Regions from separate parts of the Mesorhizobium sp. WSM4813 genome, predicted to be linked through region 3. Evidence: riboswitches for the same ligand, from Rfam matches in the RefSeq annotation. Region 3 holds a riboswitch; each other region holds the start of a gene.
What was found. A riboswitch is a leader RNA that binds a small molecule or an ion and turns the genes downstream of it on or off. The one in region 3 is predicted to bind thiamine pyrophosphate.

Region 1 (2,257 bases), on a different contig from region 3:
TAGGAATCGAAGCCCGAAATGGCGCCGGACGGATCGCGTGTAGCCTCAAGGATGAGCCCGGCGAAGGCCCCGCCGATCAGCAGCGCAACAGCGGCAAGCGCGATGGTGCCGGCGGTGACGCGGGGATCGGTAGGATGGCCAGTGTGCATGCCGCCCTGCCTAGTTCAACGATCGTCGAAGCAAAAAATATGGCTGAGGTCGAGTTCCCGCCCACCCCCCTCTGTCCTGCCGGACATCTCCCCCTCAAGTGGGGAGATTGGCAGCTTCACCCTCGCCTCAATCTTTCGACTGTTGCGATTGGCGAAAGCGGAAGTGACATCCGATCTCCCCCCTTGTGGGGGAGATGTCCGGCAGGACAGAGGGGGGCGCCGTAGAGTAATCATCTTTCAATCACAAGCTACTCGCTCATCACCGACAGCCATTCGTCGACCCAGGCCTTTCGGTTCGCGGCGACCTCTTCGGGGCTGAACAGCAAAGTCTTGGTCGGCTTGATGAGCTTGTCGAAAGCCGGATTGAGCGGCTTCTCGGTCTTGCCGGCCGGGAACATCCAGTTGGTCTCGGGAATGACATCCTGGAATTTCGGCCCGGTCATGAAGGCGATGAACTGTTTCGCCAACGGGTTCTTCGCACCCGTGGTGGTTATGCCGGCAACCTCGATCTGCAGATACTCGCCCTCCTCGAAGGACGCTGCCTGATAGCGCTCGGTGTTTTCGGCAACCATGTGGTAGGCCGGCGAGGTGGTGTAGGACAGCACCATCGGCGCCTCGCCCTTGGTGAACAGGCCGTAGGCCTCGCTCCAGCCCGGCGTCACGGTGAGGACTTTTGCCTTAAGCTTGGCCCAGGCTTCCGGCGCCTTGTCGCCATAAACCGACCTCACCCACAACAGCAGGCCGAGACCGGGCGTCGAGGTGCGCGGATCCTGGATGACGATCTTCTCATCGGCATCGCCCTCGACCAATTCCTTCAGGCTCTTCGGCGGGTTTTTGAGCTTTTCGGTGTCGTAGACGACGGCGAAATAGCCATAGTCGAACGGCACGAAAATATCGTCGCTCCAGCCGCCTGGCACATTGACGTCGATGACGGCGCCATGCGGTGAAAACAGGCCGGTGGCCTTGGCTTCCGCCGTCAGATTGGTGTCGAGGCCGAGCACGATATCGGCCTTGGTCGCGGCCCCTTCCAGCTTGACGCGGTTGAGCAGGGCGACGCCGTCGGCGACCGCGACGAATTCGAGAGTACAGCCGCATTCGGCCTCGAAGGCCTTCTTCACCGCGGGGCCAGGACCCCAGTCGGCGGTGAAGCTCTCATAGGTATAAACGGTGAGTTTTTCCTGCGCGGATGCTGGCCCGGTGCCGGCGAGAACGGACGCCGCAAGCAGCACTGCCGAAACAAGAGTGTATAAAAACGTGCGCATCGGCGCCTCCTTCGTTAGTGTTGAAAGGAATTGAGGCGTCGGGCTGTCCGAAACGTCTAATCCCTCCGCCGGTACAAACCGGATCAGGTTCAGCGGGTTGGCATGGTTGCCTCTCAGCTGGTCCGCGAAGATCGCGTCCAGCACCCCGTTAGAGCGTTTCGACACATAGGCCCGGCCCAGTTGCGGCGCAAGCGGAAGTTTTGCCGGGCATCCAGCACGCGGCCTTCCGTTTCGCAAGCAGGGCTGGTAAGGGCCACGCATATGAGCAAATTCACCATTCTGCTTGGCGGCGATCTAATCCGCACGCCGCTGCTCGACCGCCAGGTCGAAGGCTCCCGTGTCATCGCCGCCGACGCCGGCATGAGCCATGCCCGGACGCTGCGCCTGACGCCGGAACTCTGGGTCGGCGACTTCGATTCGGTGCCGGCGGATTTGCCGGACGAACTGGCCGCCGTGCCCCGCCAGGTGTTTCCGGCAGAAAAGGACAAGACCGACGGCGAACTGGCTATCGCCGCCGCGCTCGAACGCGGCGCGACCAGCCTCGTGCTCGCCGGCGCGTTCGGCGGCAAGCGCACCGACCACACCTTCCTGCACCTGGCGCTCAGCGTCCGACTGGCCGAGGCAGGCACGGAGGTGCTTTTGACCAGCGGCGCACAGGAAGGCATCCCCTTGCTTCGCGGAAAGGCCGGCTTCGACTACGCCGATGGCACGCTGTTTTCGATTCTCGGCTTTTCCGACCTTTCCGGCCTGACCGTGACCGGCGCCAAATGGCCGCTGAACCATGTCGAGGTGGCATTCGGCTCGTCACTGACCATTTCCAATGAGGTCAAGGGCCGGCTCGAAATC
Region 2 (2,257 bases), on a different contig from region 3:
GATCACGCCGCCGAGGACCAAGCCGGCAACGGCGATTAGATTTTCCGCCAGCTCTCCTGCCTCCTCCCAATGGCCTGTTAGCAAGGCAAACAAGAAGGTCAGAGACACCGAGAACGTGATGAGGAACTCGCTGGCATTAACCGTTCCGATAACATAGCGGGGCGTCCCGCCAAAACCGAGAAGGCCCGTCGTTACGATGGGTCCCCAGCCGCCACCCCCTGCGGCGTCGAGAAATCCACCACCAAGTCCAAGCGGAGCTACCGCGCCTGCAGGAACCGGCTTGCTTGGGATCCGCCGGAAGGAACGGAACAGGAGCCAAGCTCCGACGAGTGCAAGGTATGTGGTCACATGTGGCTTCATGACGGCCCCTTCAAACGACGTAAGCACAAAAGCGCCGAGAACGCCGCCGAGCACGCCAAACGGCATCAGCCGCCAGAAAAGTTTCCAGTCGATATTGCGGTGATAGAGGTGAGCCGAGCCCGAGGCCGCAGTGGTAAACAGCTCAGCCGCGTGAACTGAAGCCGAAGCGTGTGCAGGAGAAACGCCAAACCCCAGCAGTGTTGTCGAGCAAACCACGCCGTAGGCCATGCCGAGAGCCCCGTCCACAGCTTGCGCTACAAACCCCACGAGCGCAAAAAGAATGAATTCTTGCATTTGGCTCTCCAACAAAGCGCGGTTGTAATTGGCGAAAGAGAAACCCGCTGCCTCAACGTACGCAATTTATGCCTTCATGCTTCCACAATTCACCAAACGCCTGGGATCGATAATGGTGACGACGAATGGGAAACTGTCCGCTCGATCCACGCCTTCCTTACACTTTCAAAGTCATTTAGCTTCTCAGAACATTCAGGCGATCTCGAACACGATGCTGGGTTGGCACCCTCTTAAGTTGAAGCCGCGCATTAATCGACCTTCCTCGAAAGACCACGTCAGTCGCTCAAGCCGCACCTCCGCCGACCTGAGGTTTCCAGGTCGGACGCAGGCTTGCAGCTCTACCCCATATCTGTTTAATTGCCGCCATCCACAGGGGTGCTCCGTATCGTCGGGGCTGAGAGATGGGCTGCTAGCCCGTAAACCCTAGAGCTGATCTGGATAATACCAGCGGAGCGAGGCGGGCGATGTTTTCTGACGCACAGATTTTTCTTTATCCGACAACCGGCGATTTCGTCGGCGTCATCATCTCCGCGCTCGATGCGCTCGACCCTTGTCGCGATCCGTTGCGCATAGGCACAGACGATATTTCGACGCTGCCGGTCGGCCCCCTCGATGGCCATGTCACGATCGAGCTTACGGTTTCGGCCAACAGCCCGACCCTGCGCTGATCCTTTTCGCGCCGGAGGTCTCGCATGTCCCAACCTTTCTCCGCCGCACCGCGAATCGCAGCCTTGTTCGCCAAGGTCGGACCGGTCCTTCTATCGGTCGGCGCGCTGGTTTTGGCTTGGTAGCTCTATGCGCGCATCTCGGGCATCTCGCCCACCACGCTGCCCGCGCCGTCACGCGTCCTCGCCCAGGCCATCCAGCAGCGCCAGGCGCTGTTCGACAACACCGTGCCGACGATCAGCGCTACATTGGCGGGTTTCGCCTGCTCGCTGGCCGTTGCCTTCATCCTTTCGGTGCTGATCGACTTCTTCAAGCCGCTGCGCCGCGCCCTGTTCCCGGTGTTCATCATCAGCCAGACGCTGCCGCTGGTGGCGATCGCCCCGCTAGTCGTTCTCTGGTTCGGCTTCGGGCTCACGCCGAAGATCATGCTGGTCGCCCTCGTGACTTTCTTTCCCATGCTGGTCGCGCTGGTGCAGGGTTACGAATCGACGGATCGAGACATTTCGGCGCTTCTGAGTTCGATGGGCGCTTCCCGCATGCGCATTTTCCTGCTGGCCCGCCTGCCCTCCTCGCTGCCCTATTTCTTTGCCGGACTGCGCATCTCGATCACCTATGCCGTGGTGGGCGCCATCTTCGCGGAATATGCCGGTGCTGCCAAAGGGCTCGGCATCTACATGCTCAACGCCAAGAACAATTTCCGGCCCGATCTCGTGCTGGCGCCCGTGCTGGTCAGCGCCTTGCTCACCCTGGTCCTGTTTGCCGCTACGGTGCTGATCCAGCGCGTCGCCGCGCCATGGGAGCGGCTCGATGGCGCACGAAAATCATGAGCAGGCGGCTGGAGCTGCGCGACGTCAGCAAGCGTTTTGGCGACATCGACGTGCTTGCCGGCATCACCCTGCATGTCGAGCCGGGCGAACTCGTTTCAATCCTCGGCCCC
Region 3 (2,257 bases):
ATTTGGAAAAGCTGATCCTCGCCGAAGGACCGGAAACCATCGCTGCCTTCTTCGGCGAGCCCATCATGGGCGCCGGCGGCGTCATCGTTCCCCCGGCCGGCTATTGGGAGAAGATTCAGGCGGTCCTGTCGAAATACGACGTCCTGCTCGTCGCCGACGAGGTCATCTGCGGTTTTGGCCGAACCGGCGAAATGTTCGGCTCGCAGACCTTCGGCATTAGGCCAGACATCATGGTGCTGTCGAAGCAGATTTCTTCCTCGTACCTGCCGATCTCAGCCTTGCTGATCAACGAAAAGGTTTTCGAGCCGATTGCCGACGAAAGCAATCGCATCGGCACCTTCGGCCACGGCTTCACAGGCGGCGGTCATCCAGTCGCGGCGGCGGTCGCGTTCGAGAACCTGAAGCTGATCGAGGAACGCGACCTTGTCGGCAATGCGCGCACGGTCGGCGCGCATATGCAGAAGCGGCTGCGCGAGCTCGCTCCGCACCCGCTTGTCGGCGAGGTGCGCGGCGTCGGCCTGATCGCGGCGGTCGAACTGGTTGGCGACAAGGCGGACAAGACGCCGTGGGAGACGGCCGGCGCGCTGGGCGGGCTCGTCAACGGTTTTATGCAGCAGAACGGCGTCATCTCGCGCAACATGGGCGACGCGCTGGCCTTCTGCCCGCCGCTCATCATCACCGAGCCCCAGGTCGATCAGGTGGTAGACGCGTTTGAAAGATCGCTCGAAGCCGCGGTCAAGCAGGTCGGGTCACTGAGCTGATCAGGTCGTCCGAAGGCAGAGGCTGAATGGGCGTTGGTGATTGGCGAAGTCGGCAGCTTCGCTGGCGGCGCCACGCTCGGCAATTGGTCTGAAGCGATTGCCCCGGGATCCTACTTGAACATCCACCGCGCCGGTGCTACGTCCACCCTATCGACAGGGGCGCTCCGTATTGCCGGGGCTGAGATGGAAGGTGCCAAGCCTTCGGTCCCTCAAGCTGATCTGGGTAATGCCAGCGGAGCGAGGCGACTATGTTTTCAGGTGCACAGATTTCCCTGTATCCGATGTGCGACGATTTCGTCGGCGTCATCCTTAGAGCAATTTCGGCGATGGATTCCTATCGGCCGAATTTCCGCATCGAGACCGACGACATCTCGACGCTGATCGTCGGCCCGCCCGAACAGCTTTTCCCGGCCATGCGCGATCTGTTCGCCTCGGCGGCGGCAGGTGGCGCGCATTGCGTGTTGTCGGCGACGGTGTCGCGCGGCTGCCCTGGCGAGCCCGACGATCCGATCTGCACACCGATTTCCGGAAGCAGCCACGGACTGTCTCTGACCGAGCGCATCGGTGCGGCGCGGGCGCATGTCGACAGCGCGAAAAAAAACGGACAACAGGTCGCCGCGCAGTTCTCGCTCTATCCGCTCGGCGAGGGCCATCACATGGACGAGATCTACGGCTGCATCGACTTTCTCAAGACCTCGGGCGTCTTCGACAGATCGAAGAACTTCTGCACGAAGCTGAGCGGTGACGCCGGGCCGGTGTTTGCGACGCTGTCGGAAGCCTTCCTTCGCTTCGGCGCCCCGCAAGGCCATGTCGCGCTCGATCTCACCGTGTCAGCGAACAGCCCGACATCTTGTTAGTGTTGGTTGTCAACGGATTACAGCGAAATCCGAAACGGCATCCGGAACGACCACCAGTTTGCCGACAAAGTCCTTGGCGATGAAATCCGCCTGGGCGCGGTGGAAATCGGAGAGCCTGTAGACACCGCCGACCAGCGGCCGGATGTTCTTCTCCTCGATGTAGTGGACGATGCGGCGGAAATCGTGTCGCGTGCCTTGGCTGGACCCGTGCAGCTGCAACTGCTTGAGATACATGGTGCGCAGATCGAGCTGCACGACCGGGCCAGCAATCGCGCCGGCCGTGGTGTAGCGGCCTTCGGGCCGAAGGATGCGCAAGAGGTCATTGAAGATCGCGCCGCCGACCAAGTCGGCAACCACGTCGATCGGCTGTCCGCCTGCCGCCCCATTTACCGCAGCCGCCAGGTCAGCGACGCCACGGGTGATCACTGCCTCGGCGCCGATGTCGAGCACCGCCTGTTCCTTGCCCTTGCCGACGACGGCATAGGGAATGGCGCCGCGCGCCCGCGCCAGCTGCACGATGCCGGAGCCGACGCCGCCGGAGGCGCCGGTGACCAGCACGCGCTCGCCGGCCTTCAACGCGGCGCGTTCCAGCATCTGTTCGCCGGTGAGATAGGCGCAGCAGAAGGTGGCGAGTTCGAC

Region 1: it holds a riboswitch for thiamine pyrophosphate, as region 3 does, so the genes downstream of both, thiB (thiamine ABC transporter substrate binding subunit) here and AC0L25_RS11500 (YkoF family thiamine/hydroxymethylpyrimidine-binding protein) in region 3, are expected to answer to the same signal.
Region 2: it holds a riboswitch for thiamine pyrophosphate, as region 3 does, so the genes downstream of both, AC0L25_RS16620 (YkoF family thiamine-binding protein) here and AC0L25_RS11500 (YkoF family thiamine/hydroxymethylpyrimidine-binding protein) in region 3, are expected to answer to the same signal.

What each region holds. Positions count from the first base shown of each region.
Region 1 is NZ_JBVVQU010000056.1:26,510-28,766, forward strand. It holds gene thiP (thiamine/thiamine pyrophosphate ABC transporter permease) at 1-149, opposite strand, end outside; gene thiB (thiamine ABC transporter substrate binding subunit) at 398-1,411, opposite strand; TPP riboswitch at 1,455-1,569, opposite strand; gene AC0L25_RS26145 (thiamine diphosphokinase) at 1,673-2,257, shown strand, end outside.
Region 2 is NZ_JBVVQU010000025.1:85,159-87,415, reverse strand. It holds gene AC0L25_RS16625 (sulfite exporter TauE/SafE family protein) at 1-654, opposite strand, end outside; TPP riboswitch at 1,016-1,128, shown strand; gene AC0L25_RS16620 (YkoF family thiamine-binding protein) at 1,119-1,322, shown strand; gene AC0L25_RS16615 (ABC transporter permease) at 1,458-2,147, shown strand; gene AC0L25_RS16610 (ABC transporter ATP-binding protein) at 2,144-2,257, shown strand, end outside.
Region 3 is NZ_JBVVQU010000016.1:44,080-46,336, reverse strand. It holds gene AC0L25_RS11505 (aspartate aminotransferase family protein) at 1-761, shown strand, start outside; TPP riboswitch at 907-1,019, shown strand; gene AC0L25_RS11500 (YkoF family thiamine/hydroxymethylpyrimidine-binding protein) at 1,010-1,618, shown strand; gene AC0L25_RS11495 (alcohol dehydrogenase family protein) at 1,628-2,257, opposite strand, start outside.